Regions from separate parts of the Bacillus sp. FJAT-45350 genome, predicted to be linked through region 2. Evidence: riboswitches for the same ligand, from Rfam matches in the RefSeq annotation. Region 2 holds a riboswitch; the other holds the start of a gene.

Region 1 (16,276 bases), 1.5 Mb from region 2:
TGCCATTAATTCAAACGGAAGTGAACCGATAAAAGATAACCTCATCCAAGCCATCGGTGCCCCAATAGCAACTAATAATGAGATTAATCCGAATAAAATAACAATCGATGGACCAATGGATGAAATCATACTGCTTTTCATTGCACTTTTCATTTGAACGTTTGTTAAACCTATTTCTTTACCAGCCACTAGTGATTTTTTCACGAATACAAATGCTTGTACAAATACAACAGTTACTGCACTTGCAGCAGCTAACCACATGTACGGACTATTCGCAATTTCTAAATAATCCATTTATCCCACCTCACTTTTAATATGTTTCATAAAATGTAACCGTTACCATTATTGATTAAAATTTAATAACCTGCTAAGGTCATTTGTTTGTACTTATTCTTCAATACTACTACCATTTAAATAATCAAACACTGCTGATATAAATAACTGTCCTATCGTAATGATAGCTCGTTCGTCCACGTCAAACTTTGGATGATGATGAGGATATATTGCATTTATCTCAGGATTTCCACCACCTACAAACACGAACGTTCCAGGTACTTCTTTTAAGTAATATGCAAAGTCTTCCATTCCTGTTATCTTTGGAATGTGTACCACTTGGTTCTCATCAACAATATTTTTCGCCAATCGTTCAATTCTTCTCGTTTCTTCCGGATCGTTTTTTAAAGATGGATATCCTCTACTATAAGTATAAGATGATGTTGCACCTACACCTTGGCAAGTTGTATTCACTAGTGTTCCAATTGTCTCTTCAATTTGGTCTCTAACGTTTTCGTCAAACGTTCGAACTGTTCCCGTAATTTTTGCAGAGTCAGAAATGACATTTGACGCTTCTCCAGAATTAAATGAACAAACAGATACAACAGCCGCTTCGTTCGGGTCAATACGCCTAGATACAATCTGCTGTAAACTCATTACAAGCTGGCATCCAGCAAGCAGTGGATCTACTGTTGTGTGAGGCATCCCTCCATGTCCACCTTTACCGAAGATTTCTATTTCAAATGTATCCCCAGCTGCCATCAAATACCCTTCACTTATACCTACTTTTCCGAATGGTTCATGAGACATTACATGCGCACCGTAAATGACATCGACATCCTCTAGACAACCATCTTCAATCATCGCCTTCGCCCCACCAGGTATAATCTCTTCTGCAAATTGATGAATTAAAACGACATCACCTTCAAGCTCATCTCTTGCCTCAAAAAGGACTTTTGCTACACCTAGTAACACCGCCGTATGCAAATCATGACCGCATGCATGCATAGCACCTGGAATTTTAGAACGGTACTCGACTTCTTTCTCATCTTGAATTGGGAGTGCGTCAAAATCCGCTCGTAGCGCTACCACTTTTCCTGGCTTACCACCACGAATTCTTCCGACTACTCCATTTCCTCCAACACCCGTTTGAACTTCAATCCCTATCTTACGTAAATAATCAGAAATTTTTCTAGGGGTATTTTCTTCCTTGAACCCGATTTCCGGATACATGTGTAAATCTCTACGAATAGCTACTAATTCTGGGTACAACTCTTTAAATTTAGAAAGTAAATGTTCAACCACTAGTATCTCTCCCTTTTTTTCAGAATTAACTTTGTATACTAATTAGTATAAACTATCAGAATATTTTTACTATGTGTAACTAACCATCGTTTTTATCAAATTACTGTTGATTTCCACACTTTATAATTCGTTATACAGCATTAAAAAGCAGATGAAAGTATCCACCTGCTTTTTATTACGCTATATCTTATTTATTTGATGCATTAATTAGATTTAGTATAGGTTTCTACCATGTGGCAAACTAATTGGACTTTTAACGTATCTTCCGGATTAGAAAAATCGATATTCAGTAATTTTTCCACCTTTCTTAAGCGCTGATAAAGGGTATTCGAGTGAATATGAAGTATTTCAGCAGTCGCATTAACCGATTTATTAGTTGAAATATACGTAATTAACGTCTTTTCTAGGTCATTTCTTTTGGCTACTGCAGTTTGTAATGGTTCAAATACCTCTTGTATAAATACACTAATTTCACCATAGTCTTGGTTAACAAATAATCGGTTTAAACCCATATCCTTATAGAACATAACCCCTGTTCGTTTTTGATTTAGTAAATAGCTCAAAGCCTTTTCTGCTTCAGTATAGCTTTTCTTACTATTACTGATCCCCTTATAAGTATTCCCTATACCAATACGGTAAGGTGAGTCCTCAACCATTATCCAATCTTTTATAAACATATCTAGCTTATTTTTAATGATTTTATGGGCGTCTGGATTACTAATCGTTGCAAGCAAGATAACACGATTATCTATTGCGTAAATAATAAAATCTACGTTAGACATGATTTTTTTTACAATCGAAATTAATCGATGCATCTTTACATCAAGTTTTTGTATATCTTCCTGCTGAGAGGTTTGAAAAATTACGCAAAATAAATACTCCGATAAATTTAATCCAAATTCACTGCCTTTCTGTTGTAAATAGTCTTCATCTTTATTTTCAAGAACTTCATTAAAAAATTCTCTTGTTTTCTTAAATTGTATTTCTGTTAGCGTTCTCTTTCTAATGAGTTCTAACGCTAATACTGATGCCCCTTGTTCAATCGTGATTTTTTCGAGCTCAGATACAGGAGAATTGCTAGAAACAATGAAGCAACCTAAAAAGATCGAGCCGTTTACTACAGGATAGAAATAGTAACCTTGAATCACTTTTTCTTCTAAAACATCTATATATTTAGGATTCCTATTATCCGTCGAAAGTAACATTACTTCATCTATACTCAAGGGAGGCTTTTTCCTTATTTTCATAGGGTAAAACTCATTTTCTAGATAACTAATAAAATAAACATCACTTTTTATCATTCGAGATATTTCATTGATTATTTTTTCTACTCCTTGATTCTGAAGTGAAAACTCGGTTAACATCTCATGAATTTTATTTCTTTTTTGTAGAAATTCATTTTTTTCCCTTAGTTGTTTACTGAGCTGTGTTATTTCGTGCAATCTTGTCTTTAATTCAGAGTACAACCCTGCATTCTGGATTGCAATTGCTACTTGATCAGCAAAACCTTGCAGTAGTTTCACGTCATCTAAACTTAATTTACATTCATTACTAAATTGATGAAGGATCAGCACACCGATTCGTTCTTGATTGACCGAAACCGGAACCCCGATTGCCGTCTTTATTTTCAAATGGTTGTTTAATGAATTGTGTAATATTTCAAAATTTTCTTTCGAGAGGTTATTCATGTCTTGATAAATCTTTGAAGTTGTATCGTAAATTCTTGCCTTTCCATCCTCAAATACTTTACCAGTTATCCCTTCTCCTATCTTTGTCCTAAAATGTTGTATCGTTTCACTAAAACCAACTGCTGTACTAGGAACCAATCGCTCTAAGGAAGAATCATACAACGTTAAAAAGCCTGTCTCACCATTTGGAATGACCATAAGTGCATTCTTAATAATTTGTGTCAAAACATAGTCTTTATCTAGTGATGAAGTAATATCACGGATCCCTGCCATTAATAAATCTATCTCTTTATTCTTTTTTCTAAGTCTTTCTACCAACGTTTCTCGATGTACATTCGTCATTTCATTTCCACCTTTAATGTTGAAATCCATGTAAAAGATTAATAATTATGTATGTTATCACAATATTAGTTTATTTTATTCAAATAAGGTAGTGGAAAGATATTTCTTCTACATAGAATGGCTGGCATTGTTCAGTGACAATATTTTTTTATTGACAAAACAAACCCTCTTCCACTACTGTATAAACTATAAATTGGATAGTTGCGAAAGACTGCTGTGGGAGAGAACGTATCGATTGATAAACTACGTCACCGAAGGGGCAAATCTCTAAATCAACCAAGAGATGAATCTCTCAGGTAAAAAAGACCTCAGTAGGACGCTTCTCTGGAGAGTGCAAAACGCCACCAACGGGGTAAACCTTCTACATGTTTAGGTTAAACTCTCAGGTAAAAAGGACAGAGAAAAGGTATTTGTTTGATACCTTTTCTCTGTCCTTTTTTATTTTTCTTTAAAAACTAGGGGGTTTTTTTATGGTTTGGGATGTGTTAAATGTGATTGGTACTATTGCTTTTGCGATGAGTGGAGCTATTATAGCGATGCAAGCGAAGTACGATATGGTAGGGGTTTATACGTTGGGTCTAATTACCGCTTTCGGTGGTGGCGCCATTCGAAATTTAATGATTGGTCTACCTATTACAGATTTATGGCAACAAACAGCTCTTATTACAATTGCCATTATTACAATAACGATAATCTTTTTTATGCCTAGTCAAACTGTTCAGTACCTAGAAAAATGGAGTCTATTTGATGCTATGGGCTTATCAGCATTTGCAATTCAAGGGGCAATGCATGCACATTCTATCGATCTACCACTTATTGCAATTATGTTTTCAGCTGCGATCACTGGTGCCGGTGGAGGAATTGTCCGTGATGTTCTAGCTCAAAGAAAACCAACTGTTTTTCGTCAAGAGATTTATCTTTTTTGGGCTTTGATAGCGGGTTTCATCATCGGTATAGGATGGGCAGAGCACCCGTATCAACTGTATACGCTTTTTGTCATTATCGTTACTTTACGTTTAATCTCACTTAAATTTGAGTGGGCATTGCCTTCTAGGAACGTTACTAAAGGACTGGAACAAAACGCGTAAACATAACCTCGCATTGAAGAGACTAATAATACTTTTTAGGTGCTCGTAATGATTTATTAATAAAACGAGATGAACTACTTTTGTTTAACAAAAATGAAATTGATTAAAAATACTACGAAGTTTCAAAATAGTGTATTGGATAGACAAAAACCTGAGTGTTTATTACACTCAGGTAGATGGTTGTAGTGTAGTATTTTGTTGTCGAACTTGAGTTTAGTTTAATAACGGTACCGAGCCTGATGTCCTATCTTTAGTGTGAACGATTTTCAGAAGCACCAGATTTTTAATCATAATTTTTTAAACGCTTCTCCGCGCTTTCTTGCTCGTACGTTACGCTTAATTGCTTCGTAAATTTCATTTTTCGTTCCTTTCATTTCGGTGGAACTATTCGTTAATATACAATAAAGCAGCTTTAAGTCCACTGCTGTTGTTTCTCTAAGTAACTTCGATTGTGAAACGTCTTTTATAAATTCAATCACCGCCTCAACACTATTAAAGTTTTTATAATCAAGTTTTACCCCTGTCATATCAACATATTTCTTATTAATTAATGATTCATAGTTTTCTTTGAATGTAGGTTTTTGAAAGTTTTTTACACTCTTTTCTTTACTTGCATCTAATGAATCGATTAACTTCTCTATCCTTTTTATATCTTTTGAAAGCGATGGTTTATTTATAGTTTGATAAATGTTTTTTAGGCGATTTAAATAGTCAACAATTTCTTGATTCATAAACTAGATCACTCCATTGAATTCTCAATACAGTTAATAATTTCGTCTGTTAAATTCTCATATATTTCGCACTTTTTTCCCTCTGCTGTAGAGCGTGCTATATCTTCATAATTATTAATTATCGTATCAAAAATAAATTTTTCTTCATCTTCACAAAACATAAGTGTTTGAATATTCGCCTTTTGCAGGTCACTTTCTAAATCATTGATTACGTCGTCATTTTTTACAGTTCCCTTTTTCAAAGTTTCAAAAATTCCTAGTAGCTTTGGCTTTTCACCAAATAACGATTTCGCAATAAAGCTATACTGATTTTCCTCACAAAAACGTTGGTATATCTTATCTACTGTAGTTATATAGTGAACAACACCACGGATACTCAATGTTTGAATAATTGATGGTATAATATAGTAATCTGAGAGTAAAAATGCACCTTGGGTAATCATATTATTACTTGGTGGACAATCGAAAAGAATATAATCGTACTCCTCTTCGATCCTACTTGTCTGAAAAAATTGTTGCAGAGGTAAAAGATCTTCAAGGTCACCCCTAAGGTTTAAAGCTAAATCATCTAGACCACCATTGTTATAGAACGTATTTGATGGAATAAAATGCACATTATCTTCTAATTGCTTCACTAAAGGCTCAAGATCTACATAGAACGGCAAGCTACGAAATCTCTTAACTTGTAGCCACATATCATAAACATAATTCAAACTTTCATTTGGTGCCAAATCCTCTAAATTCATTTCTTGTTTCGCTAAACAAATCTCACTTAAAGAACATTGAGGATCTAAATCGATTAGCAATACCTTTTCCCCTAATTCTGCTAAATGTAACGCTATTTGAAATATACTTGTCGTTTTACCTACCCCACCTTTATAGTTTCCAACAAAAATTTTTCTCGACCTTAACATACAGTTCCCCCTTAGATGCTAATTTATTGTAATGTATTAAGTAATAGGATATTTATTACATTTTTTATCATTAGAGGGAGTTGTTATGCCCATTAAAGGTGATTTAGGTCTTAAAGATATGATAAGTAGATACTTCAACTTGAAAATAACCCTAAGGGCATATAGAAAAGGGACTAAAAAAGTGTGGTATTCACTTTTTTAGTCCCCTCGCATATAGCCTCTAGGGTTATTAATTATAATTAGATTAAATTCTTACATAGACATTACGTTTTCTATACGCACCTAAAATATAACAATGTTACATCATGCAAGCTCACTGTATAAATATCAACGTAATCGAGACTTAAAGCTTGTTCTCGACCAAGAAGTTTCGGATTTCGGTAGCAAACTCTTCTGGCACTTCCAATGGAAGGTGATGGTAAGCCTCTTCCATCTCGTGTAATGGTCCATCGGTGACTCGAGCGATCTCCTTGGCCCCTGTTTCAGGCATCACTAAGCTTCCCTTTCCTCTAACAACCCAAGCAGGACAAGTAACCTTTTGGGCTACCAACACTGACTCAACATTTTCAATTGCAAGAGCTCGTCGATCAAAACGCTCTCCCCAGTGTCCATCTTCCAATTCCTTATAGCACTCTTTAGCTACTTCCTCCACTCGCTCCAACGGGGCAACGTGCTGAGGTGGTAGTAACTTATAATTGCCAACAGCGTCTTGCATAGACTCATATGTACGTCCACTCTTTTGAGAAGCTTTACGTAATCCAGCCAACTCCTCTTCTGGAGAGTCAATTTTCATATCGGCTATTAGTAAAGCAGCAGGTGTCTGGACCCCACGACTAGCCACTTTAAGACCAACATAGCCACCCATCGAATGACCTACGATAGCATAAGGACGGGCAAACTTTCTAGCAAGCTCTTCGATGTCCTCTGCATAATCATCAAAGCTATAGCTTTCCGCATGTGGGCTCTGACCATGGCCTCTTAAATCAGGGGCAATTAGATAGTACTCTTTTTCAAGATGAGGTGCTACCCACTTCCACCAGCCACTGTGACAAGCAAGGGCATGAAGAAGTATAACAGGTGTTTTTTGTGGATCTCCCCACGTTCGATAGTGCATTTCCATTCTCTTTACCTCCATAAACTGCAATCGACTTTTTTTACTAAGACGAACACAATATTCTTGTATAACATATAAACCCATAGTATGTATGTACGTTTGTATCATTTTGATGATATATCTATTCAGTACTCCTGTAAATAATCAATTAGCGTGAATATGAATTTTTCTAACAAACATTTTGAGTATTTGCTTTTTCACCCTATCTTGAAACCAAGCATATTTTTCATCATTTAATAGGACCCGTAAATAATCAGTTATACTACAAACTTCCTCCAACCTAATTAAGCGTAAATTTCACAATACTTTACTTCCTATATTTTTTAATCTATTATATAAATCGTAATGATTTTGATTTTCATTAAGAAAAGGAAGGTGTATTAATAGTGGCAAAAAAATCAAAGGTTGCAAAAGAATTAAAACGACAACAACTTGTTGCCCGTTATGCTGAAAGAAGAAGAGAGTTAAAAGAAAAAGGAGACTATATCGGTCTGAGTAAACTTCCAAGGGACTCGTCCCCTACACGATTAACAAGGAGATGCAAGCACACTGGAAGACCTCGTGGTGTACTGCGTAAATTTAAACTTTCTAGAATTGCATTTAGAGAATTTGCACATAAAGGACAAATTCCAGGTGTTAAGAAATCAAGTTGGTAAGATTTATTAGTTAAGGATGTGTGAAGATTGAAAAAACAAAAACCTCTAACAGTTATCACAGGCTTCTCATTAAAGGACAAATGTAATTTGGTTAAAAAAATTCAAGAAATCAAAAAAAATAAAATAACAAAGGTTCTATACAGACAAACAAATATTGAACTTATTAAAAATGTAGAGGACTCGTTTCAACTTAGTGGAATAATTGGAGAAGCCGTTCATGATAAAGAGATAAATACAGAAACCAATCTGATCACAACACTAGAAAGAGAAGCTTTAAATAGGAGAAACACTAATAAATCAGTTAGAAATGGCTGACACAATTCTTATATGTAATACTGAAACGATCTCTCCTGAACGTTTAGGTGAAATTTTTTCATTTGTTAGAATTCTACAACCAAGAGCGTTAATAGTAACATTCGAGGATTTTCTTGAGAAAAATACTGAAAATAAAGACCCCTTTGACATTAATACAATCTCTTCCCTCTATGCTTATCAGGTTGAATTATTTGCATCTAGAAATCAGCTTAAAGTAATCGGACAGTATGGAATTGATACTTATGTTTATAAAAGCTATCTTCCAATTAATTTTTCTAAACTGGAACAATTTTTCAGTGAGTTTCCTAACGAAGTGTTTCGTATGAAAGCAAAATGCTATAACCCTTCTAAGCAAGAACTTTATGCTGTCTCACAAGTAGGTAACTCAATTTCAGTTGATACAATTCAAACGTCATCTTGGGTATCAAATGTGTTATTTACCCGAATAATAAGTAATATTCATTATTCGGGACTTACTATTTAAGTGATTTTCGTACCTGAGAATGATTTAAATTACTCAAATATAATCGGAAGCTCTTGTAGCGCTCTGAAACTCATAAGCTCTCTCCATTCGACTTCATTAGATTCAAATTTGATATTCTTAGTGTTTTCAATAATAGTTCGTATTGCTGCTTGAGCTTCCATTTTTGCAAGTGTAGACCCTAGACAAAAATGAATACCGGAACCAAACGAGAGGTGAGGGTTAAGGGTCCTTGTAATATCTAGAGTGTTTGGATTATCGAACTTTTTCGGATCTCGGTTTGCTGCACCTAGTAGCACATACACCTGCTCACCTTTTTTTATTTCAATTTGATTGATTGTCACATCTTCCGAAGCAATCCGAGCTATCATTTGAGTAGGACTCTCATAACGTAAAAATTCCTCAATAGCAGTATCTAATAATATAGGATTTTCTTTTAATTTTTGATATTGATTAGGATTTGTTAATAAACAGTATACGGAATTACTAACTAGATTTACAGTTGTTTCATGGCCTGCAATCACAAGTAGTATGCATGTTGAAAGTATTTCATCGTTCGTTAATTTCTCGCCATCTTTTTCCTCTGTTAATAAAGTAATTAAATCATCTTGTGGATTTAGTTTCTTCTTCTCAATCAATTCGTTAAAATAAGTGACCATTTCACCAATTGTATCGTTACCTATTTCAAGAGATTTAGAAGAACGAGTAAAATCAATTGTTTGAATTAAAAGCAATGCCCACTTACGAAAAAATTCCTTATCTTTTTCCGGCACACCTAACATGTTAGCTATAACAAGACTTGCTAACGGGAAAGCAAAATCAGCAATGATATTCATCCTCTTTTGATTCTTCACATCTTGAAATAAATTGTACGCTATATTGTCAACCTGATAGGCTAATTGTTCCATCGCTTTAGGAGTAAAGCTTTCCCTTACAAATTCACGTAATCTATTGTGGTCTGGAGGGTTTTTATAAAGCATCATCTTGTCCTGTACACTTTTTAGTCTTTCGTACTTTTTGGTTGTCTCTGGAAGAGGAACGCGATTTTGAAAACGAACATCTTTTAAAATTAAGCTTGCTTCATCATATCCAGTTACATACCAACCAGGATAACGCAAGAGGTTGCCCTTATATATCCTGTTTATTGAGCGGATTTCACTATAAAAGGTATATGGATCCTGAACAAAATCCGATGGTCTCAGCTTTGTCTTTTGACTCATTGGTTAAGCCCCTCTCAAGAAGATGTGTAAAAATACAATTCTTCAATTTTTTTGTTTCTACTCTTTGAGAGCATAATTCTCAACTACTTATGTAATACTTCTAAAGTAAGATGGTCTCTTATAAGTTTCTTTACAGTTACTTTTGAAAGTTCATCTATTTTTGGAGTTATACCTATAATGGGAACAGAACACATCTTTTCTATTACCTTAGGACTAAGCTTTTCAGCAAGATCTTTTTTAACACTAGTTCCATTTATGATAATTCCCTTAATTGTTAGGCCAAGCTTTTTTGCATACTCTACAGTTAAAAAAGTATGATTAATCGTTCCAAGGTTTGGTCGAGCTACAATTAGTACTGGAAGGTTTAACGCTTTGATTAAATCACTGACTAAAAAGTCCTTACCTAGAGGAACTGATATCCCACCAGCTCCTTCAACAATAAAAAAGTCATGTCTATTTCGAATGTTATCCCACTTCCTTAAAATATCACCAAGTGTAATGTTCTTGCCTTCTAGCTCCTGTGCCATTCCTGGAGCCAAAGGTTGTTCGAATTGAAATGGGGTGATTTCCTCAAGTCTCAGTGAGGTTTCCGACATCGCTTTCAACCAGTATGTATCACTGTCCGGATCGTCACGTTTAATTCCACTTAACATTGGTTTAAACACACCAACATCTACACCTTCATCCCGTAACACGCCTGCAATTCCACTGGAGATAACCGTTTTACCAACATCTGTATCCGTACCAGTTATAAAGACTCCCCTCATATAATCACCTCTTGTTCACTACGAATTATTTCAAAGGCTTGAATTAAAGTATCAATATCATCATAAGAATGCTCTGCGGTAACAGTTAAACGAATACGTGATTCTCCATCCTTTACTGTTGGCGGACGAATGGCAGGCGCAAATACGTTATGTTCTTGTAGCTTGTCAGCAAACCATATAGCCTTTTTTGCATCTCCTATGATTACAGGAATAATTGGTGTCTCATCACCTTTTACGTTATAACCTAAGGCTTGTAATCTTGTTCGAATTAGATTTACTTTCACCATTAATGATTCTCTCTTCTGTTTATTTTCTTCAATTATATTTATTGCTTCATAGGAAGCTGCACAAACACTAGGTGGAATTGCTGTTTGAAAAATGAATGTTCGAGCATGATTAATCAGAAAATCTATTAGTATTCTAGAGCCGGCTACAAACCCACCTTCTGTTCCAACTGCTTTGCTTAAAGTTCCAATCATTACGTCTGGTTTAACTCCAAAATACTCACATACCCCTCGTCCATTTTCACCAAGTACACCTGTACCATGTGCATCATCAACAATAACAAAGGCTTGGTATTTCTTTGCTAAAGCTGTAATAGCATCTAACTGTGCAATGTTTCCATCCATACTGAACACACCATCAGTAACGATAAAACGTCTAGTACAGTGTTGTGTTTCTATTAGTTTCTGTTCAAGATCGTACATACGGTCGTGTTTGTATATAATAGTTTTTGCCTTTGAAAGACGACAACCATCAATAATACTCGCGTGGTTCAACTCATCACTTAAGATAACATCACCCTTTTCAGGTAAGGATGACAATACACCAACGTTTGCAAGATAGCCACTAGAGAACAGTAAGGAAGCTTCTGTTTGTTTAAATCTAGCAATCCTTCGTTCAAGCTTTTCATGCCATAAAGTGTTTCCAGTTGTTAATCTAGAACCGCTACTTCCTATACCAAATGTTTTCCCAACTGTATCAGCAGCATTTGTTAGGCGCTTATCACAAGCTAGTCCTAAATAATTATTTGATGAAAAAATAAGCTTTTCCTCACCATTCATTTCAACCATCGGTTTAGATCCACTATTCATGACATTTAACTCTCGGTACAGATTATTTTCTTTTATTTTAGTGACTCTATCTGACAGCCAAGAATCAAACATCTTGTCCAACCACCGTAACTTCCTCTTGGCATACGATTTCTATTGCCTCTTTCATGATGTTCACCATAGCCTCTAGCTCCGTCTTAGTACTTACTAGCGGTGGCATAAACACAACAACATTACCTAAAGGCCTTGTTAGCATACCTAGTTCTCTCATCTTTAAAGAGACTTTATAACCGATTCTAGTTTCAAATGGAAACGGCTCTTTAGTAGATTTGTTTTGCACAAGTTCAATACCACACATAAATCCTAACTGTCTTATATCACCAACATGTGGTAACGAATGTAAAGTAGATAGAATTTGTTTTAATTGTTCTGATTTATTTTGAACGTTTTCAACAATTCGTTCAGTTTCAAAGAGTCTTAAATTTTCAATAGCAACAGCACAGCCTAATTGATTACCTGTATATGAGTGGCCATGAAAAAATGTTTTTAACGTTTCATAGTCATCGTAGAACGCTTGATAAATTTTTTCTGTCGTAAATGTTACTGCAATCGGAAGGTATCCTCCAGTTATTCCTTTACCAGCAGCCATTAAATCAGGTTGAACATTTTCATGTTCGCAAGCAAACATTTTACCAGTACGACCAAATCCAGTAGCAACCTCATCTACAATCATTAACACATCATACTTTGTACAAAGTTCCCTTACACCTGATAGAAATCCCTTTGGCATGACAATCATCCCAGCTGCTCCTTGAACCATTGATTCTATCGTTAGAGCCGCAATTTCCTCATGACGCTCCTTCAGCAGTTCTTCAAGATTTTGTAAGCATTCATCACGACATTGTTCTGGATCGCCAGTTTCTGAGCGATAGACAGAAGGAATAGGCGACTTGAAGCTTTCAAACATTAAAGGACCATAGACATGATGAAAGAGATCGATTGCACCCACACTTACCGCACCAACCGTATCGCCATGGTAACCATCTTTCATTGAAACAAATTTTTGCTTTTCCGGCCTTCCTATGTTTTTCCAATACTGAAATGCCATCTTTAATGCAATCTCTACTGCTTCAGCACCACTATCTGAATAAAAAACACGTGTAAGATTTTCAGGAGTTAATTCCACTAATTTCTCTGCTAATTCCGTTGCCGGTACATTCGTCATTCCTAATAAAGTAGAATGAGCGATTTTATTTAATTGATCGATAATAGCCTGATCTAGCTCTTTCTTTCTATGGCCGTGGACATTAAGCCAAACAGAAGAAAAACCATCATAGTATTCCTTCCCATTAATATCTTTTACCTTAATTCCCTCACCGCTCTCAATAATTAGTGGGTCTTGATCATAATCTTTCATTTGCGTAAAAGGTAACCATAAATGCTTTTTGCTTTTAGTAATTAAATCGTTTGTCATCTTCTTCCTCCCAAAATAGTAATATAGGATCTTTTTCAAGATAATCAATATAGTTTTCTATGTTCCTAGCTTCTTTAACAAAAAAAATACGAAACCCTCTTTCATCACCATATTCTTTCAGTTTTGAAATTCGATGATAGCCAATTTTTTCACTCGCAACATAACCTGTAATATAATCAGGGTCGTCTGACCAACATAGCTCTGCAATGATACCCGGGTGGTTCGCAACTTTTGTTGCTAGCGTAATTGCTTCCTTTACCCTTAAATTACTCGACAGTTCTTGTCTCATAGCCCATTTTTTAAAATTGCTATGCTCCCAATCCATTCTAGAAACACGTACTCCCTTTTCTCCTCTGTTGTCTACTCGTTCACCTGTACTAGTAGTTAATAACATTGCCCCTCTCATTCCGATATTTTCTGGCTTCGCAATCAATTCGTAAGCCCTTTCAATTGTTGAACCCGACACACCACATTCCTTAAGTAGACGCTTTGCTAACAGATGTCCTTCTTGAGTAGTCGACACGTTATTTGTTTGAATAGGTAAAGGTCGTAAGGTACGGACTGGCCTTTGTACTTCTTCAAATTGAATCAGCATAAAATCTGGATTCCCTCTCGAATGCATTAGAGCCTTGTCCATCAGGGTGTTAACTGCTTTTTTTATATTTTCATAGTTTGCTAGTACTTCTCCACCAGAAATATGCTTGCCACCATTTTCGTGAGAACCTCCTTTAGCAGCTCTCATTCTAATACTAAAGAGTTTATTCTCCATGCGAATCAGCCTTTTCCTGTACTCTCTTGAGACTATAAAGTCACTAGAATTAAGTAGTAATGTTATATTTTTATATTGAGCACTATTCATATTTAGCATCCATACCCCCATGATACTGTTAACCCTATTTTTAGAAAATTTTACATTTTAATACCCTATATGTCAACTTGTTTTTATTTTTGGTTTACATATAAAATAAAATAAGACGATAGTTAACTATGTATAAAAGTAATTCATCAATACCTTATGTTAACCCCAGAGTTTTTATTTCGTTACAAATTGGAAAATTAGTTCAAATAGATAGTTAATAAACTCAAAGAAGCCCAGAATAATCCTGGGCTTCTCTAACTATAATTGAAAAATCACGCACTAAAATCTTCCATTCTCTTGATTCGTTCTTCTTTACTTAGAAATTCACAAAACGTTTGTAATGCTATCATTGGCTCTCTAGTTACCTTTTCGATGTATTGGTCCTTCGTTTCTTCTGGGACCGATTTGCTACCCTTTATTCTTTCTTTTATATATTCAATACTTTTTTTCTGAATTTCTTTGTTTTGATGAACCGTTTCTTTGTATAATGCCATACCAATCGCACCTAATAAAGAAAAAGCTACAATCATGACAGTTTGACTGTTAACCGAACCGAATATTAGGATAAACAAGTTCACAATCGCGACTGAAAGCATAGAGATAGAAACAAAGGTTAGTAGCATACTTTTCTTCATTAATGGAGCAATCGTTGACTGTATTTTTTCAATTTCTTTTCTAATATAAGTGGACAAACCATCGAGCTTAATAGGCATCATTTTTTATCATCCTCCTATTTATAATGATATTTAACTGTATTAATTTTGCTATTAAGATATATTGATAGATGGAATCGTTCATTATCATTGACAAGTACTATCTATATTATAAGTGGGAAATGTGAACTGAATATGAATTAAAACAAAGACTTCTTCACTTTTCTTGAGCGGACAATCTTAAATCAAAAAAGTTCCATCCTGACTACCGAAAAATAGAACTTTTTGTCAAACCATTATTATTTATTTTACTATAACATATATTGAAAAAAGCGCGTAACAAGGGATAGACTTCTTGTTACACTTAATTTCAACAGAGAGACTGTTCCTTCCTCTACAGATGGGTTTGTGCGATAAGTACCTTCACCTGTAACTTGCAGGCTATCATTGTCTATTATTTGTTCTATCTTGCTTTCTACTAATGTTGCAAATTCTTCACTATCAATTATCACTACTGATTCTGTACTTAAAAACGTACTCCTAGAATCAAGATTAAACGAGCCTATTACACTAATTTTACTATCAAACACAAACGTTTTAGCATGTAATGATTCTAGAGGATTTTGATATTCATATAAGTTAACATTAGCCGCAATCGACTCTCGATGTTGACGGTAACCAGAAAAAGCGATGACATTGGGAGAGGCAGCAAGAGAGTTTGTAAGCATACTAATTTGATTTACCGTTATCTTTCCATTATTAAGATAGTGCCGCATTTGGTTAGTTGGAATGATGTACGGGCTTTGAATCAGTATTGATTTTTCCGCCTCTTCTATTAATCTAGTTATCTCTCGCCATACTATAGGCTCCTTATTAAGACGTTCAATTGGATTATGAACAAAGGTAATTTGATTTGTTGGGAATGACTGAGCAATCCAATCTATCTCATGATTAAATAATTCACTATCGCTTTCGTGAAATAAAGCTACTAGCTCTCTTAACTCAGTTAGTTTTTCTTGAGCAAGCGCCTCTCTTCTAGTCGAGAGCACCTCAATCGGCATTTGTGAGAATTCATGTTCCCAAACATAGTGAAAGTAATGACTTATTTCGTTTATTACACTATCCACGCTCTTTTCTTGCTCCATATTAATTATCATTACGTCCCGATCATTCGTTGCCCCATGATACTTTTCTGGAGCAAAATAGTTATCACCAATATTTCGTCCGCCAATCATGGCTAATGTATTATCAACAATCATCAACTTATCATGAAGTCGATTATTCCACGTCCACGGTTGCAGGAGATCCAATGGCTCATATAACTTCACCTCAACATTTGGATGA
Region 2 (16,276 bases):
ACTTTCTAGGTGAGAAGAAATTACTCGAATCTAATCATCAATTATTTCAAATAGAAGTACCTAAGCTAGAAGACGCGTTTTTAGATTATGGCTTTAAAACAGAAAATGATAACTATTTTTTGTTTGCCGACCAGACTTCTTGTTTCGTCATAAATGAAGGAGAAGAAGAGCAGATAAAGATGGCTATTTATCAGATTGAGGAAGACTTAATTGCGGTAGACTTTAAAGACGAAGAGATATACTTTGTGGACAAACAAAAAGAAGATTTAATGAGTGGTTATGCAAAGGCTTATAAAATCGGTATTAGCTTCCAAGAGAAGAGGTGCGAAATAAGAAACTGGCTCGACAAAAGTGGTGAAAGAGAGTAAAATAAAAGAAAATCGCCCAAGCTATTATTGAGGATACGTTTCTGTTCTATTTCTGTCAAATTTTTATGATGAAACTTTCCTCAGAGAAGTTTATAATAAGTAATGATAATCTCTGGGTTATGATCTTTTACATAAGGAAAGGGGGAGTCGCCCATGTTTATGGCAATCAATATGATCTTAGTAGCTATTTTTTGTGCATTTGGATTATTAAAAAGTTTAAAAACAAAGAACTTCTTTGCAGTTGGTTTTGCTGGTCTTTCGCTAGCAGTATTCGGCTGGTTTGGTGTTATGACTCTTTTCGATGTTATTACAACCGGTTCAGCATTTTAATCAGTTGTGAAGGGAAAAATCCTGCTCGTTATACGAGCAGGATTTTTTTAATTATGAATTATGAGGTTTGAGTTATGAATTGTAAAAAATTAATAGACTTCATGAGTGAATGTTACTAATTTCTCTATCGTAACTCATAACCCATAATTCATAATTCCTAAAAAACTTTCTGTTGTAAATAAAACATACCACCATTAATGATTGAGGCAATAATCTTTGGCTCATATTGACTCTTTAGAGCTTCTTTTTCAGTGTAATAACTTTCTGGTTTTTCCTCTTTCTCTTCATAAAATCGGTTTAATAACTGTAGGTCTTCGTCCCAACGTTCTCTAGCAGCTTGCGCCCAATCATCGTCCTGTTCCTCGATATAGGTTTCTATTATACGCTCCAAACGAATTAGTCCACTCTTAGGTGTAATAAGAGGAGAGAGCGTAAAGCAAAAGTCAGGAATTTTAGGCGTTAAGTTTTTTTCTATAAGCTTCTCAAAGAAGCCAGGGACAATTTGTCCATTAATTAGATTCAAACCCAGTGATAACGTTACATCCTTTTTTCGATCACACTGATAAGAGATTTTGACATTTATACAAATCCACGGCTGTAATGGGGTGGATTGCTGTCCATTTGCGGGTACATCTTCATAAAGGCGGATGACACCACCTAATTCTTTCGTTGATTGAAAGATTTGATGCAATCTAGGAGAGCCAAAGTGAATAATCTCCCCTTTTTTATCTTCTGATACTTTTTCTGGGTCTGTAATTAATGTCATTTTCATTGGTTGTGGTGTGCCACCAGTCTTTTCTAAGTAATGCCAATAAAAGGGACGATTCATAAGTGCTTTATCCATATCAATTGATAACTGAACATGGAGATGTCCTGATTCATTATCAATAATTTGACACTCGTTTGAAATAAAATACCGCTCTAAGTAATTATGAATTTGATGCTGTTGCATCTGTTTGTTGTTCCTCCTTTTCCTCTTCAGCAACTTGGTTAATAATTGCAGATAAGTGGTCCATTTTCACACGTACTTCTCCTTCTGAGTCGGAGTTTAAGAAAATATCACTTACATGCTCTTCTAGTGATGGTAACTCAAGTTTTGAGAGTATATCATCCAATTCACCAATAACACTTTCAAAGAGGCTAATTTTTTCATAGAGTAATTTGAGAATATACTGTTCAACTGTATCCTCCACAGCAAAGTTATAAATACGTACATCTTGCTGTTGTCCTAAACGATGGATACGTCCGATACGCTGCTCGATACGCATTGGATTCCAAGGTAAGTCATAGTTAATAATATGACTACAAAATTGTAAGTTGATCCCTTCACCACCTGCTTCGGTTGCGATTAGCACCTGTGCATGGTTTTGAAAGAGCTGTCGCATCCAATCTTTCTTTCCTCGTTTAAATCCACCACGGAATGGAACTGATGAAATACCATGTTGCTTTAAAAACCATTGTAAATATAATTGGGTCGCACGATATTCGGTAAAAATAATGACCTTACCGTCTATGCCTTTGATTATCTCAAGGGCTTTTTCAGCCTTCGAGTTTGTTGAGATGTTACCAATCATCTCCATTAAATTCTCAGCTACAGGAATTGTATTGCCTTCCTTTTGAGATTTATCAATCATATTTTTTAACGTCATGAACGCAGACTCACGACTACTACAAACCTCACGTTGGAGAGTTAGTAGTGAGAAATGGTTTGTTCGGACATTTTCATCATATTTTAAATTTGTAATTGCATCATATAAAGTACGTTCCTCTCGAGAAAAGGTGATAGGAACAGTTTCAACAATACGTTTTGTCCATTCAATTCCTGTTTCTTCTCTTCGATTTCTAACCATTACTTTATTAACGAGCTCTCGTAACTGCTCTTCGTTTTTAGGTGAGCGCTTATTTGAGCGATAGGCCTTTTCAAAACTAGTGATATCACCTAAGTGACCAGGTTTTAATAAAGAAACGAGATTAAAGATTTCTTCCAGCTTATTTTGTACAGGAGTAGCTGTTAATAAGAGACAGAACTTCTTTTTTAATGTTTTTATGAATTCATAGTTTTTTGTTTTAGGATTTTTTAGTTTGTGAGCTTCGTCGATAATAATTAAATCGTAATCTTGCTCTAGAACAATTTCCCGATGAGGTGGACGTTTTGCTGTATCAATAGAAGCAACAACTACATCACACTGTTCCCAGACATATGTCTTTCTCTGAGGAACAGCAGGAATAAAGAATTTTTGATTTAATTCATAGCTCCATTGGGATACTAGAGAAGCTGGCACAAGGATAAGAGCTTTCTTAACTAATCCACGAATCATATATTCCTTTAGGATAAGGCCCGCTTCAATTGTTTTTCCAAGACCAACTTCATCTGCTAGAATGGCTTTACCATTCATCGTTTCTATCACTGTATTAGCAGTTTCAATTTGATGAGGATAGGGCTGTAAGTTTGATAAATGCTTAGGAGCTTGTAATCCTTGGAAATCAGGAATGGATAGGTGCTGTTCAGCCTCATAAGCTAATTTAAATGTTTCCCAGTTTGCCCACGGTCCGTCTTCATCAATTCTTTTTAAAAATTCGTCTTGCCACGATTTAGAAAAATTTATTTCTATTTTCATGGCTAATCATCCTTTCCTGAAAAAATTAATGTTGCCTTTATTCTAATCAATTGGTAGGATATTAATATAAATAGTATACTCAAACGTGAGAAAACTATTAAAAAATAGTAAATAAGCGAATGAAAGCAAGGGGAGAGACTACAATGTTCGTGATTGTGGCGCCGAAGGAGCAAGCGATAAGCGAATCTCTCAGGCAAAAAAGACTCTTGCTCGACGCACCTCTGGAGAGAGTTTTAGTATTACGTTTACTAGAACCACCCACGAAGACATTCTTTATTGAATCAATAAAGAAGAAACTTTCTGGTATCAGGACAGAGAAGAACATGCTTTTATTTAGTATGTACTTCTCTGTCTTTTTTTATATAGATTAATCAAAATTAGCTGAAATTAATCTATAAAATATAGTCTTTTGAAAAAAATAGTAACTTGTGTAAAAATTCATTAAACTATTTTACTTAAAAGTTAGGAGCGATTTATTTGTCAGATTTAAAAAGAACACCTTTATTTGACCTTTATAAGGAACATGGTGGTAAAACAATTGACTTTGGTGGATGGGATCTTCCAGTGCAATTTTCAAGCATTAAAGAAGAGCATGAAGCAGTACGTACAAAAGTAGGTTTGTTTGATGTTTCTCATATGGGTGAAGTAGATGTAACAGGTCCAGGTGCCCTTTCATTTTTACAAAGAATGCTTACAAACGATGTTTCTAAATTGAAGGATGGTCAAGCTCAATACACAGCTATGTGCTATGAGGATGGTGGAACTGTAGACGATTTACTTGTTTACAAACGAGCGGACGAAGATTATTTACTAGTAATTAATGCATCAAATATAGAAAAAGATATTGAGTGGCTTGAGTCACATATAACAGGCAGTGTAACAGTGAAAAATAGTTCTGAAGAAATTGCTCAATTAGCAATTCAAGGTCCATTGGCAGAGGAAGTATTACAACGTCTAACTGAGACAGATTTAAGTGAAATCAAGTTTTTTAAATTTAAAAGTGAAGTAGTTATTGCTGGGGTAAGTTCTCTAGTGTCTAGGACAGGATATACAGGGGAAGATGGATTTGAAATCTATTGTAATGAAGATGAGGCATCAAATTTATGGCAAGCTATAATGAAGGATGAGGAAGTTGTACCTTGTGGTTTAGGTGCTCGTGATACTCTTCGTTTTGAAGCTAGATTACCTTTGTATGGTCAGGAACTTACAAAAGACATTACACCATTAGAAGCAGGTATTGGCTTTGCTGTTAAGGTTGATAAGGAGGCTGACTTCATTGGAAAAGAAGCCCTTAAACGTCAAAAAGAAGAGGGTTTACAAAGAAAGCTAGTTGGAATTGAAATGATAGATAAAGGGATCCCACGTACTCATTATGAGGTGTACAGTGGTGAGAAAAAAATAGGAGAAGTAACGACAGGGACTCAATCACCAACATTAAAGAAAAATGTAGGTCTTGCGTTACTAGATATTGACTATACAGAAGTTGGTACAGAGGTTGAGGTACAGGTTCGTAAAAAACGCCTAAAAGCAAAAGTAGTTAAGACGCCTTTCTATTCAAGAGCAAAGTAAGGGAATTGAAAAAAACATATTCAAGGGGGATTTATTGATGACTCATCGTTACTTACCTATGACAGAGCAAGATCAAATAGAAATGCTAGAAGCAATAGGGGTTCAATCAATTGAAGAGTTATTTGCAGATATTCCGGAAAGTATTCGCTTTAAAGGACAACTAAATATTAGTGATGCTTTAAAAGAGCCTGAATTAATTAAATATTTTCAAGAGTTAGCTAGCAAGAACGTAGATTTACAAAAGGCGGTTTCATTTTTAGGTGCTGGAGTATATGAACACTATATTCCATCAATTGTTGATCATGTTATTTCTCGTTCAGAGTTTTATACAGCATATACTCCTTACCAACCTGAGATTTCTCAAGGGGAGCTTCAAGCCATTTTTGAATATCAAACAATGATTTGTGAACTAACAGGAATGGATATTGCCAATTCTAGTATGTATGACGGCCCGACAGCACTAGCAGAATCAGCAATGATGAGCTGTGGTCAAACGAAAAAAAAGAAAATTCTTGTATCAAAAGCAGTTCATCCCGAAGCACGTGACGTATTAAAAACAAATGCTAAGGGACAAAACTTAACGGTTGTGGAAATTGATACGGCCGACGGAGTTACAGATATTGATGCATTGAAGAACGAATTTGATAAAGACACAGCTTGTGTAATTGTGCAATATCCAAACTTTTTCGGTTCAATCGAGAATCTAGCTGAAATTGAAAAGTTAACTCATTCTGAAAAATCAATGTTTATCGTTTCTAGTAACCCGGTATCATTAGGGTTATTAAAGCCACCTGGTGAATTTGGTGCAGATATCGTTGTAGGGGATGCACAGCCATTTGGTATTGCTCCACAATTCGGTGGACCTCATTGTGGCTATTTTGCTACTACAACAAAATTAATGCGTAAAATACCAGGTCGTTTAGTAGGACAAACGACAGATGAAAATGGTCAACGTGGATTCGTCCTTACACTTCAAGCGCGTGAACAACATATTCGTCGTGAAAAGGCAACATCCAATATTTGTTCTAATCAAGCGTTAAATGCATTAGCAGCTTCAGTTGCAATGACGGCAATCGGGAAAAAAGGTGTCAAAGAAATGGCAACACAAAATGTTCAGAAGGCAGCATATGCAAAAAAAGCATTAAAAGAAAAGGGATTGTCAGTAGTTTATGCTAACCCTACATTTAATGAATTTGTCGTGAATGTCGGAAAACCTGTTTCAAAAGTAAATGACGAGCTTCTACAAAAAGGATTTATTGGTGGTTATGACTTAGGTAGGGATTACTCTGAATTACAAGGTCATATGCTGATTGCAGTAACTGAAGTGCGTACAAAAGAAGAGATTGACACATTTGTAAATGAGTTGGGGGCGATCGTATGCTAGAGAAGGATCAAGCACTTGTATTCGAGATTAGTAAACCAGGTCGTGTTGGCCATAGCTTACCTGTGTTAGATATTGCAGAAGAAAAAATTGAAGAATTAATTCCAGCTGAATTTTTACGTGAAAATGAGCCTGAGCTACCAGAAGTATCAGAGCTTGATATTATGCGTCACTATACTGCTTTATCACGTAGAAATCATGGGGTTGATTCTGGATTTTATCCATTAGGTTCTTGTACGATGAAGTATAATCCGAAAATAAATGAAGATGTTGTTCGATATCCTGGATTTTCAAGCATCCATCCATATCAAGAAGAAAACCAAGTTCAAGGTGCACTTCAATTAATGTACGAATTACAGCAAGATTTAGCTGAAATTACAGGTATGGATGAAGTAACACTTCAACCAGCAGCAGGGGCTCATGGAGAGTGGACTGGATTAATGCTAATCCGCGCTTACCATGAAGCAAACGGTGACTTCCATCGTACGAAGGTCATCGTTCCTGACTCAGCACACGGAACAAATCCTGCAAGTGCGACGGTTGCTGGATTTGAGTCAGTAACAGTACGTACTGATGAAAATGGAATGGTTGATCTAGAGCATTTAAAAGAGGTAGTTTCTGATGATGTAGCTGCACTCATGTTAACAAACCCTAATACATTAGGTTTATTTGAGGAATATATTGTTGAAATGGCGAAGGTTGTCCATGAATCTGGAGGAAAGCTTTATTATGATGGTGCAAACTCTAATGCAATTTTGGGGATTGCAAGACCTGGGGATATGGGGTTTGATGTAGTTCACTTAAACTTACACAAAACATTCACTGGTCCACATGGTGGTGGAGGTCCAGGCTCAGGACCTGTTGGGGTGAAAAAGGATTTAATTCCTTATTTACCGAAGCCATTAGTAGTAAAAAAAGGTGACCATTATGGATTTGACTATGATCGTCCACAATCAATCGGTCGAGTGAAGCCGTACTACGGAAACTTCGGAATCAATGTTCGTGCATTTACGTATATTCGTACTATGGGAGCGGAAGGATTAAAAAAAGTTTCTGAATATGCTGTCTTAAATGCAAACTATATGATGAGAAGATTAGAACCACACTTTGACTTACCTTACAAGCAACATTGTAAGCATGAGTTTGTATTATCAGGTAAACGTCAAAAATTACTTGGAGTTCGTACGTTAGATATTGCTAAACGTTTACTAGACTTTGGCTATCATCCACCAACAATTTACTTTCCATTAAATGTTGAGGAATGTATGATGATTGAGCCAACAGAAACAGAATCAAAGGAAACACTGGATGAATTTATTGATGCAATGATTCAAATTGCAAAAGAAACAGAAGAGAATCCAGAGGTTGTTCAAGAAGCGCCTCATCACACGGTAATTGGTCGTCTAGATGAAACGACTGCTGCTCGTAAACCGATCTTACGTTATAGTAAATAAACAAACCAAATAAGAGGGTGTCCACTTGGACCCCCTCTTATTTGTATATAGCATATTATTTTTTCTTAATCTTACCATCCCATTTTCTGAATCCGCCTTTAAGGTGATTTAAGTCTTCACAACCACGCTTTTTCTTTAAGTAAGAAGCTGCTTGCTTACTACGAGAACCAGATTGGCAGTACAAATAGACAGGTTGGTCGTTTCTTACTTCGTTCATACGTTGACGCATTTGAGACATCGGAATATTTCGTGCTCCTAAAATATGTCCACCTTCAAATTCTCGTGGCTCTCTCACATCTATTAATTGTGCTTTTCGATAGCCAGCTTTGAACTCTTCTTGATTTAACTCCTTTAAATACTTTGGAGTTATAAATCGTTTAGCAATAAGATAGATAATAAAACCTAAAAGAATACCCCATAAAATAAATTCCATGAACCTACAAACACTCCTTTATCTACTACAATCATGTCATACACTATATTAAATTATAATCATTGAATAGCGAAGAAGCAACGATAATTGACCAGAATACTTTCTAACGATATTATTCAATAAGATAATCAAATTATACAAAATGATAGTAGAAAAGGCTAAATGATTGTAGTTCCTAATAGAAATCCTGTTTATTATATTCTACAACTCCTTTTCAATAGAAAGAAATGAGGTTGAAGTAATGAAAGAAATTTGGCGTTACATTGATTCTGGAGATTGTTCTCCTTCTTATAATATGGCTTTAGATGAAGCATTACTTGACTGGCATAGTCAAGGTAAGATTCCACCTACGATTCGGTTTTATGGATGGAATCCTGCTACGTTATCAATTGGATATTTTCAAAAGGTAGAAAAAGAAATCAATATGGAAGCGGTTCGTTCATATGGTCTTGGTTTTGTACGTAGGCCTACAGGTGGAAGAGGGGTGCTACATGATAAGGAATTAACGTACAGTGTCATTGTTTCAGAAGAGCATCCTAATATGCCAAGTAGTGTGACAGAAGCATACCGAATTATTTCACAAGGAATACTTGAGGGGTTTCTAGATGTTGGATTAGATGCTTACTTTGCTGTTCCAAAGTCAAAGGAAGAGAAGGATGCATTAAAAAATCCTCGCTCTGCCGTTTGTTTTGATGCTCCATCATGGTATGAGTTAGTTGTTGAGGGTAGAAAAGTAGCTGGTAGCGCTCAAACGCGCCAGAAAGGCGTAATCTTACAGCATGGTTCGATTATATTAGATCTAGACGAGGACAAGCTCTTTGATTTATTTAATTACTCTAGCGAAAAGTTAAGAGAAAGAATGCAGCGTAATTTCAAAAATAAAGCAGTAGCTATTAATGCACTTAGAGAAATACCTTTATCTCTTGAGGAAGCGAAGTTAGCTTTTAAAAAAGGTTTTGAAAAAGGTCTAAATATCGAGCTTGAACCGTATACGTTAACTGTTGAAGAAGAGGAGCACGTTAGATTAATAGAAAAAGAACGTTATGCAAACGAGGAGTGGAACTATAGAAAATAAGCTGTGCCTTGACACAGCTTATTTTCTTATTTCTATTTCAACACGTTCAGTATAGGCTACTTCTAGCTTTTTTGTGATTTCACCATGGTGAAAATTGGCTTCTATATCTCCCATTATTTTTTTAATTGAAGTCACTTCTAGACTTGTGCTTGTAGCAAAAACTTCATCTGCTTCTCTCAACTCAGCTAATGTAAATGGTTCCTCAACAACAGGGATATCTAATTGTTTTGCTAGTGTAATGACGATTTGTCTTGTAATTCCATTCAAAATTAAATTTGTAGCTGGATGTGTATAGATTCTATTATCTTTTACGATAAACAAGTTTGAAGAAGAGCCCTCGGTTACAGTTCCGTCTCTATGTTGTAAAGCTTCTGTACAATTATGATCAGCAGCTAACCTTTTTGCCAGCACATTCCCAAGTAAATTTATTGTTTTTATATCACATCGAAGCCAGCGGATATCAGGTGTCATCCAAACATCAATTGGAGAAGAAGGCTTACTCATTCCTTCGATGGATGAAGTAAATCCTGTAAGAACTGGATGCCGATTTCGTTCATATAGATGAGTTCTAGGACTTATATTCCTTGTCATTTGTAGATAGACAATTCCATTGATAAGTTTATTTTTATCAATTAATTTTTTTATTAATGTAATGAGACCTTCCTTTGTATAAGTAGCATCTATATCTAGTTTCTTAGCACTAGTAAAAAAGCGTTCTAAGTGCTCATCTAAAGCAAAGGGGATTCCTTCATAAATTCTCATTACTTCATAGATGCCATCTCCAAAATAGTAGCCTCTATCATCAAAATCGATTTTAGCATCTTCTTTTTTTATTAGTTCATCCTGGTATAGTACGTAGCCCATTATATCCCCCCAATATATTGATGATTCTATCTTCACATATCAATTTAGATTTGTCCAAATGTTTTCTTTTTAATGTTCTTGTTAAAAAAAAAATTTTTAAAAAATTCTCGTAGAATTGAAACCTTTATTGGACAGGGGTTCAAGTGCTTTAAAGATTTTGCAACAAAGAAAATCGTTCAATTTCTGCAATGAGGTGATATCTTTGCATGCATATCTCGTTTTTTCTTCAAATAATGAGCTCTTTTATAGTTGACAAATTAACTGAATGGTCTATATTTCACAATATATAGTATGTAAGATAGAATATTGAATACAATATATTGATCTTACCTTTTCTTTATGTTACGCTTGGTCAAGCAAATACATAAACTAACAGGATAGGACATATAAAGAATAACTTGGTGACTAGACAACAAGAAATAGGTAAAATAAATGTTTATTCCATTCAAGGAGGAGAAACTATGACAATGATGATGTCGAAAGTGATGAAGGTAAATGTGGAGAGTCTTAATGAAGATATTAAGCAGTTCCCTCAGGTTCATCCAATTTCATCAGATATGAACATAACAAAAAAGGGTGTATCAAGGCTCGTTATGCTTGACCGCTACACATTTAAAGATACAGAAAAGAAAACGTTAAAAGAAGGGGATTTCGTTGTTCTTACAGTAAAGGATGACCCGAAGTTTCCAGCAAGAGGATATGGGTTTGTATTAGACATAGATTGGAATTTGAACAAAGCAAAAGTTTTAGTAGATGAAGAGTTCCAACATGTACTTGAAGACCCAGAAGAGATGAAGACTGGAGTAGTTAGTCGTTCATTAGATACAATCGAAAAGCCTTTAGAGTTATTCTATGAGCAAATTGCCAAAAGAAATGCTACAGGACTAGCTTCGGTTGAAGTGGACGAAGAAGTAAGACAAACGTCATTTGAAAAGTATTATCATGAACTAGTAAATATGAACTTTATTCCAGCTGGACGAGTCCTTTATGGAGCGGGCGCTGAAACAGATGTAACCTACTTTAACTGTTACGTAATGCCATATGTGAAGGATTCAAGAGAAGGTATTTCAGAACATCGTAAACAAGTAATGGAAATCATGAGCCGCGGTGGGGGTGTCGGAACGAACGGTTCAACACTTAGACCGAGAAACACACTTGCACGTGGAGTCAATGGAAAATCATCTGGTTCTGTTTCATGGTTAGATGATATCGCCAAGCTTACTCACTTAGTAGAGCAGGGTGGATCAAGACGTGGTGCACAAATGATCATGCTAGTCGATAGCCACCCTGATATTCTTGAATTCATTATTTCAAAAATGCAAAATCCAAAAATACTACGCTTCTTATTGGAACAGACGAATGATGACCAAATTAAGAGCTTAGTAAAGGAAAAGCTTAAATTTACTCCGTTAAATGATGTTGAATCAGCAATGTATCAAGGGATAGTGAATTTCAAGAATGTCCCAGGACAAGGCGGGTTTGAGGATAAAGCTATTAGTGAGGCGGAAGAAAAGTTAATCACAGGTGGTAATTATAGTGTCAACAATCCGGAATTTTTAACTGGTGCAAACATTTCTGTATGTTTAACGAAAGAATTTATGGATGCTGTTGAAAAAGATGAAGAATATTCATTACGTTTCCCGGATGTTGAAAACTACTCTGTAGAAGAGATGGCAGTATATAATGCAGAATGGTATAAATGTGGAGATGTACGTGAATGGGAATCTCGAGGTTTTAAAGTTAGAACATACCGTACAATTAAAGCGAAAGAACTTTGGAACTTAATCAATATTTGCGCTACGTATTCCGCTGAACCAGGGATCTTCTTTATTGATAATGCAAATGAAATGACTAATGCGAAGGCGTATGGTCAGAAGGTAGTAGCGACAAATCCGTGTGGTGAACAACCCCTTGCACCATTTTCAGTTTGTAACCTTGCAGCTATTAATTTAGCTGAGATGGCAGATAAAGAGAACCAAACAGTTAACTACGATAAGCTTAAGCAAACGGTTGAAGTTGGCGTTCGTATGCAAGATAATGTTATCGACGCAACACCTTACTTCTTAGAGCAAAATACAAAGCAAGCCAAAGGTGAGCGTCGAGTAGGGTTAGGAGTTATGGGCTTACATGACCTACTGATTTATTGTGAAACCAAATACGGCTCTGAAGAAGGAAACAAGCTTGTTGATGATGTATTTGAAACAATAGCAACAACTGCTTATCGTACAAGTATTGAATTAGCAAAAGAAAAGGGAAGCTTCCCATTCTTAATAGGTGAAACAGAAGAAAAAACAAAGGAATTAAGACAAGCCTTTATTAACACAGGATATATGAGAAAAATGCCAGAGGATATCCGTCAAGGAATCCTAGAGCATGGAATTCGTAACTCTCATTTATTAACTGTTGCTCCTACAGGAAGTACAGGAACAATGGTCGGTGTAAGTACTGGGCTTGAGCCATACTTCTCATTTTCTTATTTCAGAAGTGGTCGTCTTGGTAAATTTATTGAAGTAAAAGCGGAAATTGTTCAAGAATACTTGGATAAGCATCCAGATGCAGATGAAAATAATTTACCTGATTGGTTTATTTCTACAATGGAATTACCACCAGAAGCTCATGCAGATGTTCAGTGTATTATTCAGCGTTGGGTTGATAGTTCATTATCAAAAACAGTAAATGCTCCTCGTGGTTATACTGTTGAGCAAGTACAGGGAGTATATGAGCGTTTATACCGTGGGGGTGCAAAAGGCGGAACGGTGTATGTCGATGGTAGTCGTGACGCACAGGTTCTATCACTCAAAGCGGAAGAAAATAAATTTGATGAAGAGACTGCACCTAAGGAAAAGAGCAAAGTTGTTCTTGTTGATACGATAAATGCATTACGTTCAACGAATGTTACGATTGGTTCTGAAGTTGGAGATACGTGTCCTGTTTGTCGTGAGGGTACAGTTGAAGACTTAGGTGGATGTAATACGTGTACAAGCTGTGGCGCACAATTGAAGTGCGGTCTATAATATAGAGTGCATTATGTATAGGATGAGGAAAGGGTAGTACCTTTCTTCATCCTTTTTTTGGTTAATAAAGGTTTCCATCAACTTACTGATTTTTGCTATTTCTTTTTGTAAAGCATAAAGTAGAATAGTAAAAGTAAAGGATGAGATCTTGATGGAACCTTTTGTACCGCAGCTCGTGTATATTGAACCGAGAGCATTAGATTACCCTTTAGGAAAAGTACTAAAAGAAAAGTTTGAAAACATGGGAATAGAAATTAGAGAAACAACATCACATAATCAAGTTCGAAATATACCTGGTGATACAGAAAATCAAAAATATCGAAACGCAAAATCAACACTAGTAGTAGGGGTGCGAAAAACATTAAAATTTGATACTTCTAAACCATCAGCTGAGTATGCCATCCCTTTAGCTACTGGTTGTATGGGACATTGTCATTATTGTTATTTACAAACAACAATGGGAGATAAGCCATATATACGTACTTATGTAAACTTAGAGGATATATTTGAGGTGGCACAAAAGTACATTAACGAAAGAGAGCCAGAAATAACGCGCTTTGAAGCAGCATGTACATCAGATATTGTAGGGATCGACCATTTAACACATTCATTGAAAAAGACAATTGAATTTATTGGTTCAACAAATTTAGGGAGGCTTAGATTTGTCACTAAATTTCATCATGTTGATCATCTTTTAGACGCGAAGCATAACGGAAATACGAGGTTTCGCTTTAGCTTGAATTCCAATTATGTGATTAAGAACTTTGAACCAGGTACATCATCCTTCGAGCAAAGAATTGAAGCTGCGGGAAAAGTAGCTAAAGCAAATTATCCATTAGGTTTTATTCTAGCCCCTCTTTATCGTCATGAAGGGTGGGAAGAGGGTTATAAAGAGCTCTTTGAAAAGTTAGCTGCTACACTTCCTGATTATGCGACGAAGGATTTAACATTTGAATTAATTCAGCATCGATTTACGAAAACAGCCAAAAGAACGATAGAAAAGAGATACCCAAAATCAAAGCTTGAAATGAATGAAGATGAAAGAAAATACAAATGGGGTAGATATGGAAGAGGGAAGTATGTTTATAAAAATGAAGAAGCAGATGAATTAAAGGATACAATTATCGGATATATTAATCACTTTTTTCCAAATGGAAAAATTGAATATTTCACATAAGAAAAGTAGGACATGACAGTTACATACGTAGCTATCATGTCCTTTTTAAGTGACTCTTTATTAAAGAAAAACAGCCCAAGCTTACTATATTTAACGTTGTCGTTGAAGGTCGAATATAGTACAATTAGATTGATACAGTTTTGTTATTTATTTTAACAGACTAAAGACTGCGGTGAAAAAATTGGAGGGGACCCATGCCAACACCTAGTATGGAAGATTATTTAGAGAGAATATATCAATTAATAGAAGATAAAGGATATGCACGGGTTTCTGATATTGCAGAGGCATTGGAGGTTCACCCATCATCAGTAACTAAAATGGTACAGAAATTAGATAAAAGTGAGTATTTAATTTATGAGAAGTATCGTGGATTGGTATTAACACCTAAAGGTAAAAAGGTTGGAAAGCGTCTTGTATATAGACATGAGTTACTTGAAGACTTCATGAGAATAATTGGTGTAGAAGAGGTTAATATATTTCAAGATGTAGAAGGGATCGAACATCACTTAAGTTGGGATGCTATCGATCGTATCGGGGATTTAGTTCAGTTTTTCCAGGAAGACGAAGGAAGAATTAGTTCATTACGAGAAGTACAACGAAAAAACGAAGTGGAACAAGAGCAATCATAACTATGTTTATGGTTGTTTTTTTTATGGTTTAGGAAATTGAAAAATACTTAAGCAGTGGATAAGTGAAAGCTTATTTAAAGAATGGCAATGGCTCCGCGCACTACGTGTATAGCGTCAAGAAACCCACTTGTCAGTATACTTTAAAACAGGTAGTGGCTCCGCACATTGCATCAAACAAATACCGCTTTTGCGGTTTTGTTCTGTAAAAAAACGATAAAAATTTTAACATACATCACTCTTGTAGGTAAATGGCATAAGTTACTATAAAGAGGGAGGGGTGTGAGATGAAAGTTGATGGAGTATTTGCTGGGGGAGGCGTTCGTGCGTTTACTTTTATTGGCGTACTAGAGGAAATGGAAAGCCAAGGATATACATTTGAAAGATTGGCTGGTACAAGTGCAGGAGCAATTATAGCGGCGTTAATTAAGGCGGGGTTTACAAGTAAGGAGCTTAGAGACGTATTAGAGCCTTTAGATTTATCTACTTTTATGGATAAAACTAATAAACTTTTACCATTCCGTTTTATTCAGTGGATTGGGGTGTATTATCGTCTAGGTCTTTACAAAGGGGATAAATTAGAGGAGTGGCTCGAAGAAATTTTAAGGCAGAAAGGGATAAGGACATTTGAGGATCTTCCAAAAGGGTCTTTAAAAATTATTGCTTCAGATCTTACTCGAGGTCGAATATTGGTACTGCCTGATGATTTAAAAGAGTACGGTATGATTCCAGAAAAGTTTTCTGTTGCTAGAGCTATTAGAATGAGTTGTTCGATCCCGTATTTTTTTCAACCTGTAAAGTTGTACAATACGATGAAGGATAAGTCGATTATAGTAGATGGTGGTGTCTTAAGTAACTTCCCTATGTGGGTTTTTATGGAAGATGAAAAGATGAAATTAAAACGCCCTGTCATTGGATTTCGATTAACACCAGAATTAGATGAAATTCCAGCTAATAAAATCACTAATGCATTTGATATGTTTCATTCGTTATTTGAAACAATGAGAAAAGCTCACGATGTTCGTTATATTTCTAAACACCATGCGGCGAATATCGTATTTATTCCTTTTGATGAAGTAAAGGCAACTAACTTTCTTTTGAATGATAAAGAAAAAGAAGCTCTTATAGCCATCGGAAGAGAGCATACAAGAGCTTTTTTAAAGAAATGGCGATATTGATTTAATTTTTGATATTGTTCAATTCACTATTATATAAACGGATTTTAACAAATAGTAGAGGGGCAATAAGTGTAATCCATAATCCTAATAAGGTGCTGAATAATAATTCAATAAAAAGGTTGCCTGACAAGATAGTTCCTATTCTTTCAATCATGACTAAGCCGATAATCCCTATTAAAAAGGCTGCTC

What was found. Region 2 has a riboswitch for glycine ahead of gcvT (glycine cleavage system aminomethyltransferase GcvT). Riboswitches for the same ligand answer to the same signal wherever they lie in the genome.
Region 1: it holds a riboswitch for glycine, as region 2 does, so the genes downstream of both, CD003_RS03870 (trimeric intracellular cation channel family protein) here and gcvT (glycine cleavage system aminomethyltransferase GcvT) in region 2, are expected to answer to the same signal.

Annotation. Positions count from the first base shown of each region.
Region 1 is NZ_NISU01000001.1:754,685-770,960, reverse strand. Features, by position in the region: gene CD003_RS03885 (DUF5058 family protein) at 1-294, opposite strand, end outside; gene CD003_RS03880 (amidohydrolase) at 388-1,578, opposite strand; gene CD003_RS03875 (helix-turn-helix domain-containing protein) at 1,782-3,608, opposite strand; glycine riboswitch at 3,816-3,927, shown strand; glycine riboswitch at 3,929-4,011, shown strand; gene CD003_RS03870 (trimeric intracellular cation channel family protein) at 4,079-4,696, shown strand; gene CD003_RS03865 (hypothetical protein) at 4,984-5,427, opposite strand; gene CD003_RS03860 (ParA family protein) at 5,436-6,341, opposite strand; gene CD003_RS03855 (alpha/beta fold hydrolase) at 6,685-7,461, opposite strand; gene rpsN (30S ribosomal protein S14) at 7,842-8,111, shown strand; gene CD003_RS03845 (hypothetical protein) at 8,139-8,426, shown strand; gene CD003_RS03840 (GTP-binding protein) at 8,419-8,910, shown strand; gene CD003_RS03835 (cytochrome P450) at 8,940-10,127, opposite strand; gene bioD (dethiobiotin synthase) at 10,211-10,894, opposite strand; gene bioF (8-amino-7-oxononanoate synthase) at 10,891-12,060, opposite strand; gene bioA (adenosylmethionine--8-amino-7-oxononanoate transaminase) at 12,053-13,420, opposite strand; gene CD003_RS03815 (6-carboxyhexanoate--CoA ligase) at 13,398-14,189, opposite strand; gene CD003_RS03810 (DUF5392 family protein) at 14,552-14,995, opposite strand; gene CD003_RS03805 (phospholipase D-like domain-containing protein) at 15,244-16,276, opposite strand, start outside.
Region 2 is NZ_NISU01000001.1:2,242,313-2,258,588, reverse strand. Features, by position in the region: gene CD003_RS11330 (hypothetical protein) at 1-368, shown strand, start outside; gene CD003_RS11325 (DUF2759 domain-containing protein) at 522-698, shown strand; gene CD003_RS11320 (YqhG family protein) at 856-1,650, opposite strand; gene CD003_RS11315 (DEAD/DEAH box helicase) at 1,628-3,316, opposite strand; glycine riboswitch at 3,436-3,532, shown strand; gene gcvT (glycine cleavage system aminomethyltransferase GcvT) at 3,794-4,885, shown strand; gene gcvPA (aminomethyl-transferring glycine dehydrogenase subunit GcvPA) at 4,923-6,269, shown strand; gene gcvPB (aminomethyl-transferring glycine dehydrogenase subunit GcvPB) at 6,263-7,720, shown strand; gene CD003_RS11295 (rhodanese-like domain-containing protein) at 7,776-8,153, opposite strand; gene CD003_RS11290 (lipoate--protein ligase family protein) at 8,395-9,228, shown strand; gene dat (D-amino-acid transaminase) at 9,247-10,092, opposite strand; gene CD003_RS11280 (vitamin B12-dependent ribonucleotide reductase) at 10,554-13,106, shown strand; gene splB (spore photoproduct lyase) at 13,255-14,283, shown strand; gene mntR (transcriptional regulator MntR) at 14,478-14,912, shown strand; gene CD003_RS11265 (patatin-like phospholipase family protein) at 15,197-16,087, shown strand; gene CD003_RS11260 (phosphatase PAP2 family protein) at 16,089-16,276, opposite strand, start outside.